4 regions of the Peribacillus sp. NPDC096447 genome follow, and region 3 is predicted to be linked to each of the others. Evidence: riboswitches for the same ligand, from Rfam matches in the RefSeq annotation. Region 3 holds a riboswitch; each other region holds the start of a gene.
The links. A riboswitch is a leader RNA that binds a small molecule or an ion and turns the genes downstream of it on or off. The one in region 3 is predicted to bind S-adenosylmethionine.
Positions count from the first base shown of each region.

Region 1: it holds a riboswitch for S-adenosylmethionine, as region 3 does, so the genes downstream of both, metK (methionine adenosyltransferase) here and mmuP (S-methylmethionine permease) in region 3, are expected to answer to the same signal.
Region 2: it holds a riboswitch for S-adenosylmethionine, as region 3 does, so the genes downstream of both, ACIQZD_RS19030 (YezD family protein) here and mmuP (S-methylmethionine permease) in region 3, are expected to answer to the same signal.
Region 4: it holds a riboswitch for S-adenosylmethionine, as region 3 does, so the genes downstream of both, ACIQZD_RS20215 (sugar ABC transporter substrate-binding protein) here and mmuP (S-methylmethionine permease) in region 3, are expected to answer to the same signal.

Region 1 covers NZ_JBIWEV010000007.1:171,892-174,099, forward strand. The annotation lists gene metK (methionine adenosyltransferase) at 1-1,171, opposite strand, end outside; SAM riboswitch class I at 1,335-1,497, opposite strand; gene pckA (phosphoenolpyruvate carboxykinase (ATP)) at 1,915-2,208, shown strand, end outside.
Region 2 covers NZ_JBIWEV010000005.1:358,596-360,803, forward strand. The annotation lists gene ssuE (NADPH-dependent FMN reductase) at 84-617, shown strand; SAM riboswitch class I at 895-1,003, shown strand; gene ACIQZD_RS19030 (YezD family protein) at 1,174-1,317, shown strand; gene ACIQZD_RS19035 (phosphoadenylyl-sulfate reductase) at 1,500-2,204, shown strand.
Region 3 covers NZ_JBIWEV010000005.1:193,072-195,279, forward strand. The annotation lists gene ACIQZD_RS18280 (flavin reductase family protein) at 1-410, shown strand, start outside; SAM riboswitch class I at 636-738, shown strand; gene mmuP (S-methylmethionine permease) at 822-2,207, shown strand; gene mmuM (homocysteine S-methyltransferase) at 2,204-2,208, shown strand, end outside.
Region 4 covers NZ_JBIWEV010000006.1:107,029-109,236, reverse strand. The annotation lists gene ACIQZD_RS20215 (sugar ABC transporter substrate-binding protein) at 1-717, opposite strand, end outside; SAM riboswitch class I at 833-938, opposite strand; gene ACIQZD_RS20210 (GTPase domain-containing protein) at 1,034-2,208, opposite strand, start outside.

The DNA of each region.
Region 1 (2,208 bases), on a different contig from region 3:
CTGCTTTGTCCGTGCGTTCCCATGGAAGATCGACATCTGTACGGCCAAAGTGTCCGTAGGCAGCTGTTTGTTTGTAGATCGGGCGACGAAGGTCAAGCATTTTGATGATGCCAGCTGGACGAAGGTCGAAGTTGGCGCGAACTAGGTCAACAAGGACTTCTTCGCTAACTGTACCAGTTCCGAACGTATCAATTGAAATCGATACAGGCTCTGCCACACCAATTGCGTATGCCAATTGAACTTCCGCTTTGTCGGCAAGGCCTGCTGCCACGATGTTTTTCGCAACGTAACGAGCAGCGTATGCAGCAGAACGGTCAACTTTAGTAGCATCCTTACCAGAGAATGCACCGCCGCCATGACGAGCGTATCCGCCGTAAGTATCAACGATGATTTTACGTCCAGTAAGACCAGCATCCCCTTGAGGTCCGCCAATTACGAAACGGCCAGTAGGGTTGATGAAGTATTTAGTTTGAGCATCGATCAATTCAGCTGGAACGACTGCTTTGATCACATGTTCTTTTAGATCGGCTTGAATTTGTTCAAGCGTAATTTCTGCATCATGCTGTGTAGAGATAACGATCGTATCTACACGTACAGGACGGTTATTCTCATCATATTCAACAGTTACCTGTGTTTTACCATCAGGGCGTAGGTAAGCAAGAGTTTCATCTTTACGAACTTGAGCCAGGCGGAATGAAAGTTTATGCGCCAATGAAATCGGAAGCGGCATAAGCTCTTCTGTTTCATTACAAGCAAATCCGAACATAAGACCTTGGTCCCCTGCACCGATTGCATCGATTTCTTCCTCTGACATGTTTCCTTCACGAGCTTCCAATGCTTTATCGACTCCAGCTGCGATATCGGCAGACTGCTCATCAATGGAACTCAACACTGCACAAGTTTCAGCATCGAAACCGTATTTCGCACGTGTGTAGCCAATTCCTTTAATCGTATCACGAACGATACGCGGAATATCCACGTAAGCGGACGTTGTAATTTCACCAGCAACAAGTACAAGACCTGTTGTTACGCTAGTTTCACACGCAACACGTGCATTTGCATCCTTAGCAAGGATAGCATCTAAAATGGAATCTGAAATCTGGTCACAAATTTTGTCCGGATGGCCCTCTGTAACAGATTCAGAAGTAAATAGACGTTTCTTTGACATCATATTTCCTCCTTGGAAGTTAGTATGTTGTAGGCATAAGCCTGATTTTTACGGAACTCGTTTCCCTCATTAGTTTCAACTATAGACACAGAATTACTTATGAAAAACACAAAAACCTTCCCTGGCAAATGAGGAAAGGTTTAAAATTCTGTCTTCTATCCTTTCACTCTTATCGTTCAAGGGTTTTTTACCTTGCTCAGGTTAGCACCATCACCACTATTCCTTGAAGACCTTCGCTTTATTTTCGGCGATCGATCTTGGAGTCAAGTTCAATATGGCAGGTTGCTGGGTTTCAAAGGGCCTGTCCCTCCACCAACTCGGGATAAGAGAATCCGTACAATTTAAGATATTATCGTATCTGGTTGGAATTTGTCAATGCTTTTTTAAAAAGAACATTTCCGCCCAGTATGGCGTTCATTTGAAAAACATGTTGATACAGCGTCTTAGAAGGGTTTACAATGCAAAATACGAATAGAAATGTTGAAAATTGCCATTAATAATAAGTATTAAGCATAAGAAAAACGACTTCACCATTGGAAATATATTGCTTACTTACTTCCTATTAAAATAAAATTGACTTCATTAAAGTATATGTGATAATCCTGACTCGGTTCCTGCCGGAATAAAATGATTAACGCAACCAGCTGAAAATAATCACAAATCAGAAGAAATAGTATAGACTATTTAAATGAATGTGTTATACTAATTGTAATCTAAAAACTTAAACAAAGGAAGGTACCTCATATATGAATTCTGTAGATGTTTCTAATGAGTTACACCAGTTATTAACAGGAAACAATGTGCAAACTCAACTTTCAGTTCCTCAATTGGTCGAAAAGGTATTAAGCAGAAATGAAGGCGTTTTAACATCAACCGGCGCAGTAAAAGCTGAAACTGGCAAATATACTGGTCGTTCACCTAAAGATAAATTTATCGTGGAAGAAGCATCCGTTAAAGATAAAATCGATTGGGGTTCAGTGAACCAGCCAATTTCCGAAGATGTGTTCAATAAACTATATAATAAAGTAGTTGACTACCTA
Region 2 (2,208 bases), 170 kb from region 3:
ACTATTACGATAAATGCATACTGTACGAAATGATTTACGAAGATTTTATCTGGAAATCATGTAATATTGGAGGGGTATATTAAATGAGCGATATCGTAATTTTATCAGGAAGTCCGGCTATTCCGTCCAGAACGGACATTTCACTTAAACATATTCAATCATTAGTCGAAAACGAAGGATTTACCACAGCTTATTTCTCAATTACGGATTTTTCAGCAGATGATTTATTCCAAGGCAAATATAATAGTGAAGATATCTTAAAGCTTTCAGAGAAAATTCAAGCAGCTAGAGGTGTCATTATTGGTTCACCGGTTTATAAGGCTTCTTATACAGGTGTATTGAAGGCCTTGATTGATTTGCTGCCAGAAGGTGCTTTTAAGGGGAAGCCAGTGCTGCCAATCATGATTGGCGGAAGTAACAGGCATCTATTGGCGATTGACTATGCACTTAAACCATTAATTTCAATATTAAAAGGCGAGCCGCTGCAGGGCATTTATTTTGTTGATAAGGAAATAGATAAACAGAATTCAGAAAACCCGATTAATGATTTGCATTTAATTGATCGGGTCCAGAGTCAAGTTCAAGAATTTGTAGAAGCGATACAGTTAAGAAATTAAATTCGAGTAATCCCTTCTATAAAAGTACTGGAATTCGAGAAATTATTTTTTCAAAGAATGACAGGCGCCAATAATAGGCTTGTTAATGAAAATAGACTCATTTTTTTGGAGGCTTTATCTAAAAAGACGAGTCTATTTTCGTATTTACATGAACATAAAATCAGAATCGGAATAGTGTGTATAAAAATAACAGTTCATCCATAATATTAAACCAAGTTATTTTATAAGAAAACTCCATTGACAAGGATTAAATATATGTTAATATTTAAAATAATAAAACTTATCCAGAGCGACGGAGGGAATTGGCCCTTTGAAGTCCAGCAACCTGCTTGATCGATGCAAGGTGCTACCTCCAACAAAATGTTGATCATTTTGGAAGATAAGGTAAAGATATTTACCTTGGGATCTTTCCATCATGGAAAGATTTTTGTTTTTTGGGGAAGTTGTAGGCAAACCATAACAATGTAAGGTTGTTTGGAATTATATAAATCTAAGAAATTCATTGAATCAGCGGTGAAAATAAAAATACGCGGATTTTCTTAAAGGAGGAACAGGCTTGGATAAAGAGAATCAGCTTGAAGAAATATTTGAACGACTTCAAGAAATGCTTAATTCTATGAAATATGGATCCATTACACTTATTGTCCAGGATGGTAAAATCATTCAAATGGAAAGAAATGAAAAATTAAGAATTAAATAAGGTATCTGCTGACTAGAAAAACTAGAGGCGGGTTTAACTGATATAAAGAGAGTATTGGTTAGATTCGTCTCTTTTTTCCTAGAGTCAAACAAACTGGAGAAGATTACAACGGGGATTGATCAACAGTTACTCTAACCTGATACAGCAAGTTTTTAGAGGGGGCTACAAAGTTGGCTGCATTAATAAACTATGAAAATTTCAACACTGGGGATTTCCCTGTATTTCCCGAAGACAGTGAGACAAAAGGTGCTTTGGAAGTTCTGCAATGGGCGAATGACCATTATGGAAACGAACTGATTTATGCTTGCAGTTTTGGCATTGAAGGCATCGTGCTTACGGATTTATTGGCGAAGGTCAATCCTTCTGCCAAAATAGTTTTCCTTGATACAGATGTTCATTTTGAGGAAACTTATCAATTGATCGAGCAAGTGAAAAAGCGATATCCAAAGCTTTCGATCGAAATGAAGAAACCTGCCTTGACGCTTGAGGAACAAGCAGCGGAATATGGGGATGAATTATGGGTCAGAGATTCAAATAAGTGCTGTAACATCCGTAAAATCATTCCGCTTACCGATGTTCTTTCAACGGCAACAGCATGGCTTTCGGGACTGCGAAGGGAGCAATCCGAAACAAGGGCTTTGACCGAGTATATCAATAAGGATAATAAGTTCAAGTCAGTTAAAATATGTCCACTCATACATTGGACATGGAAAGATGTTTGGCGCTACGCCCACAAAAACGGACTTCCATATAATATCCTGCATGATAATGGATATCCGAGCATTGGATGTAAAACATGTACAGCACCAGCCTTCAATGCAGATGATTTACGCTCTGGCCGTTGGCAAGGAGCTCAAAAAACGGAATGCGGATTGCATTTATCTTAAATAA
Region 3 (2,208 bases):
TTTCAAAGGACACGGCCCGAAATGCAATTCAAACAGGTGAATTCGTTGTTCATATCACTGATGAAGATAATGTTGCTGATGCAAATCGAACGGCCAAGGAACTTCCGTCTGACGAAAGTGAATTGGGTCTTACCAATTTCACTCAGGCGGTTAGTGATAAGGTATCGGTACCAGGATTGCAAGAAGCGAAGGTACGCTTTGAATGTATATTAGAGCATGCGATACCATTGGCAGGCTCCAAGAATAAACCTGGTTGTGATTTATTGATAGGGAAAATAGTCTGCTATCATATAGAGCAGGATATTTACCATAATGGCCGAATTGACCAGAATGGGCTAAAACCTGTAGCAAGATTAGCGGGTCATACTTATACAAAACTAGGGGAATTATTTGAAATTGAACGACCTTAAGGAATAAGAAAGAAAAATGGCGTCATCTTTTAAGGTGTCGTCATTTTTTTAAATTATTCCCGGTTAGCATTATCTGCAATTCTAATACTGTAAGCGACTGTTCCAAAAACAAGTTCATATCTATGCCAAAGATCGATGATCGTTTGGACTTTAAAGGAAGTCTTTACAAACCGAAACAAAACTTGACAATTTATTCATAGATTGATAAAGTTATAAAAAAATAATTTCTTATCCAGAGAGGTGGAGGGACTGGCCCTATGAAACCTCAGCAACAGGTCTGCAATGACACTGTGCTAATTCCAGGGGGTGAAACCTTGATAGATAAGACCGTACGTGTTTATTTGTCAGTAACGCACTCTTTTTTAGAGTGCGTTTTCGTTTTTTCTGGATGCAAGATAAAGGAGAGTAAGAATGGAGAACAAAAGGAAGCATGATTTTCAAAGGGAAATGCAGGCAAGGCATATAATAATGCTATCGCTTGGCGGGGTGATTGGAACAGGTTTATTCTTAAGTTCGGGTTATACGATTCAACAGGCTGGCCCATTCGGCACCATCCTTTCGTATCTGATTGGGGCATTAGTGGTTTATCTAGTCATGCTATGTCTAGGTGAACTGGCAGTACATATGCCCGAGACAGGTGCGTTTCATAGCTACTCAGCTAAATACATAGGTCCTGGGACAGGGTATACAGTAGCTTGGTTGTATTGGCTAACTTGGACTGTTGCACTAGGTTCGGAATTCACGGCTGCAGGTTTGTTGATGCAGAGATGGTTTCCATCAATCAATGTCTGGATATGGAGTGCACTATTTGCCATATTGGTCTTGGCATTAAATGCGTGGACCGTTAAATTTTTCGCTGAATCCGAATTCTGGTTTGCGTCTATAAAGGTATTTGCCATTGTGATTTTTATTATTTTGGGAGCAGCAGCAATGCTAGGTTTCATTCCAATAATTCATTCACAATCCGCTCCGTTCTCCAATTTTACAAGTGAAGGTTTATTTCCGAATGGTGCTTTTGCCATTATAATGACGATGCTTGCGGTGAATTTCGCATTCTCTGGAACTGAATTAATCGGAATTGCAGCTGGAGAGACTGTGAATCCAGAAAAAACGATACCAAAGGCAATCCGTATGACATTATGGAGATTGATTATCTTTTTTGTAGGAACCATCGTTGTATTATCCGCATTATTGCCTATTTCGGATGCAAGCGTATTAGAAAGCCCCTTTGTGGCAGTTCTTGAACGGATTGGTGTGCCATATGCAGCGGATATTATGAACTTTGTTATATTAACTGCCATTTTGTCTGCTGCAAACTCAGGATTGTATGCATCATCCAGAATGCTTTGGTCACTTGCAGATAAGGAAACTATATCACCAATATTTGCAAAATTGACAAAACGGGGAGTTCCGATAAATGCAGTCCTATTCAGTATGTTGGGCGGCTGTTTAGCCCTGTTCTCGAGTATTATTGCACCGGATACTGTTTACATAGTGCTTGTATCCATTTCTGGACTAGCCGTGGTTGTAGTTTGGATGAGTATTAGCGTGTCACAGTTTCTATTTCGCAGACGATATATAAAAGAAGGAAATTCAGTAAATGACTTGGCTTATCGAACGCCATTATATCCACTCGTACCAATCGTTTCTTTTATGCTATGCCTGGCTTCTTGCATAGGCATTGCATTTGATCCTACACAACGAATTGCACTATATTGTGGCATTCCATTTATTTTGTTTTGCTATGGAAGTTATTATATGACACAAAACCATAAAGAAAAGAGGAGTAGATCATGAA
Region 4 (2,208 bases), on a different contig from region 3:
CAATTTACCTTTAGGGTATTTATTCAGCATTGCGGCTACAGCATTTTGTGTCTGAACCGAAGTATCAGCAGATGCCACTCCGAATCTTTCGACTTCTTTAATCCCAGGATTTTCTTTTAATTTTTCCTGATAGACTGCATTTCTTCTTACCATTGGAGGAAAACCGTCCACCCAAAGATATGCAATTGCCGCTTCACCTTTCTGTTCTTTTATCAGTTTATCAAAAGCCAGCGTTGCCAAAGCTTCATCATCTTGTGAAGTTAATGTCACGCCTTCTATTTTAGATAGATCGCTTATTGAATCGAATGTGACAACGCTTTTACCTGCATCAACCAACTTTTGAACGTCATTCACAGTTGCTGCATCATCACCATGGGAAATGATATAGCCGTCATAATCTTCCTCCAAAGCCTGCGCTATCGCATCATGGAATTTAGCCGTATCACCATTGGCTGTGTACGTATCCACTTGAAACCCCAGTGCTTCTCCTTCTTCCTTCGCCCCCGCCAGGTATTGGGCCGTATGATCATCACCGCCAATTTTACGGATCACTTTGATTCTGGCTCCATCTCCATCAGCAAATCTTTCCGGAACATTTTCAAATGATACTTTTTCTTCTTTCTTCGACTCTGTGGAACTCTGACCTGTAGAGCAACCCGTTAAAAGCAAAGCCGAAGCGATGGCTGAAATGAATATCCCTTTAATAGACCTTTTCATCTTGTTTCCCTCCATTTTTTCTAATTAGTCTTATCAGTTAAGTTGGTGTAAATCCCAAAATAAAAACCTCTCTAATATAGAGAGGTTTAATCGGCTGTTTTGCAGACTTGTCCCTCTCTTATCTGTCAAAACATTTCTGTTTTGCAGGATTTAGCACCAATTCCTAATGGAACGGTTGCTGGGCATCTTAGGGCCAGTCCCTCCGCCACTCTTGATAAGAGATATATCGTGTTACGTTTTCGTAATTATCACTTTATAGGGATATAGTCGTAAAGTCAATAGATTTTTGAATATTTGAAATGTTCCCCGTTATTTTTTATTTTCTTTGAAGCTGGGCTAGACGCTTTTTCTCAATCTTTTCAAGCCGCTCCAACTGCCTTAATTTCACTTCGAACAAAGTGATCGGGTCACGGTAAACTTCCGGATTTTCTTTCATATGCTCCAATGCAGCCTGGTAGTCTTTTATTTCAGTCTGCGTTTGCTCTATCGTTTTTTGAAGTAAGGCAAATGAACCGCGATAGAAAAGGGAGATGTCACGATCCAAAGATTTTTCAAACAATCCAAATTGGGTAAGGAAACGTTCCGTGATCATTTCCGCAACATCCAGGTAATCTTCACTTTCCAGGTATTTCTTATAACGATTGTACATATTGGCTTTATTTTGCGGTATCGCCCCAAACAGCTTCCCTGCCCCTTTAAGCAGTAATTGAGATGGAGTCCTGCGCAAAAGGATATTGACGTTTTCGATGCGGATACTGCTTGTCATCCGGTCGGCATCACGGCGCCAGTCATCCAATACCCTGAAGTCGCCTGCCAGCGTAATCCGTTCTTCTTTGTATAATTCATTGAATCCGGCACTCATCTCATCCATAAACTGCTGGCTTTGCGTGAACTCCATTTGGGAACTGGCAATCCAGTCTTGAAGAGAACGGTAATATTGAGGCATGATCTTGTCAGATATGAAGTTTTGAATTCGCTCATTCATTTCCTGGTTTAACTGTACATGGACCTGACTGAAATCACTGCTTTCCGTTAACGATTTAGAGCAATCCCTCAGTAATTCAGGAATTTTTGAATAAAGCTGATTTTTCACTTCGTCCTTAAGCAGACGATACGACCTTATGATATTTTCACTTTTTTCTTTTTCCAAATCAGCCAGTTGATTGACCGCCCCATTCAGCTTGACTTCCATCTGTTCATTCCAAGAGATGGAATGCTCGCATTTCCGCTCATTGGCTGCCCGTTTTTCTAACAGATAAGATAAAGTTTTACGAATGAATGCCAGAATTTTTTCAGATCTTCTTTCCTTCCAATTATCATCTTGATAATTCGATTGAAGGAAGGCTGAAAGATCCTTCAATTGCTGCCTGCTGTCATAATGTTTGGAGAAAGCGAATACTTTCGCATTCGGGAAATATGCATTCACTTTATCCCATGTTTCGTCTTCCATCCGGACTGCGACCTGATCACTGTATATCGTATCCATTTTAT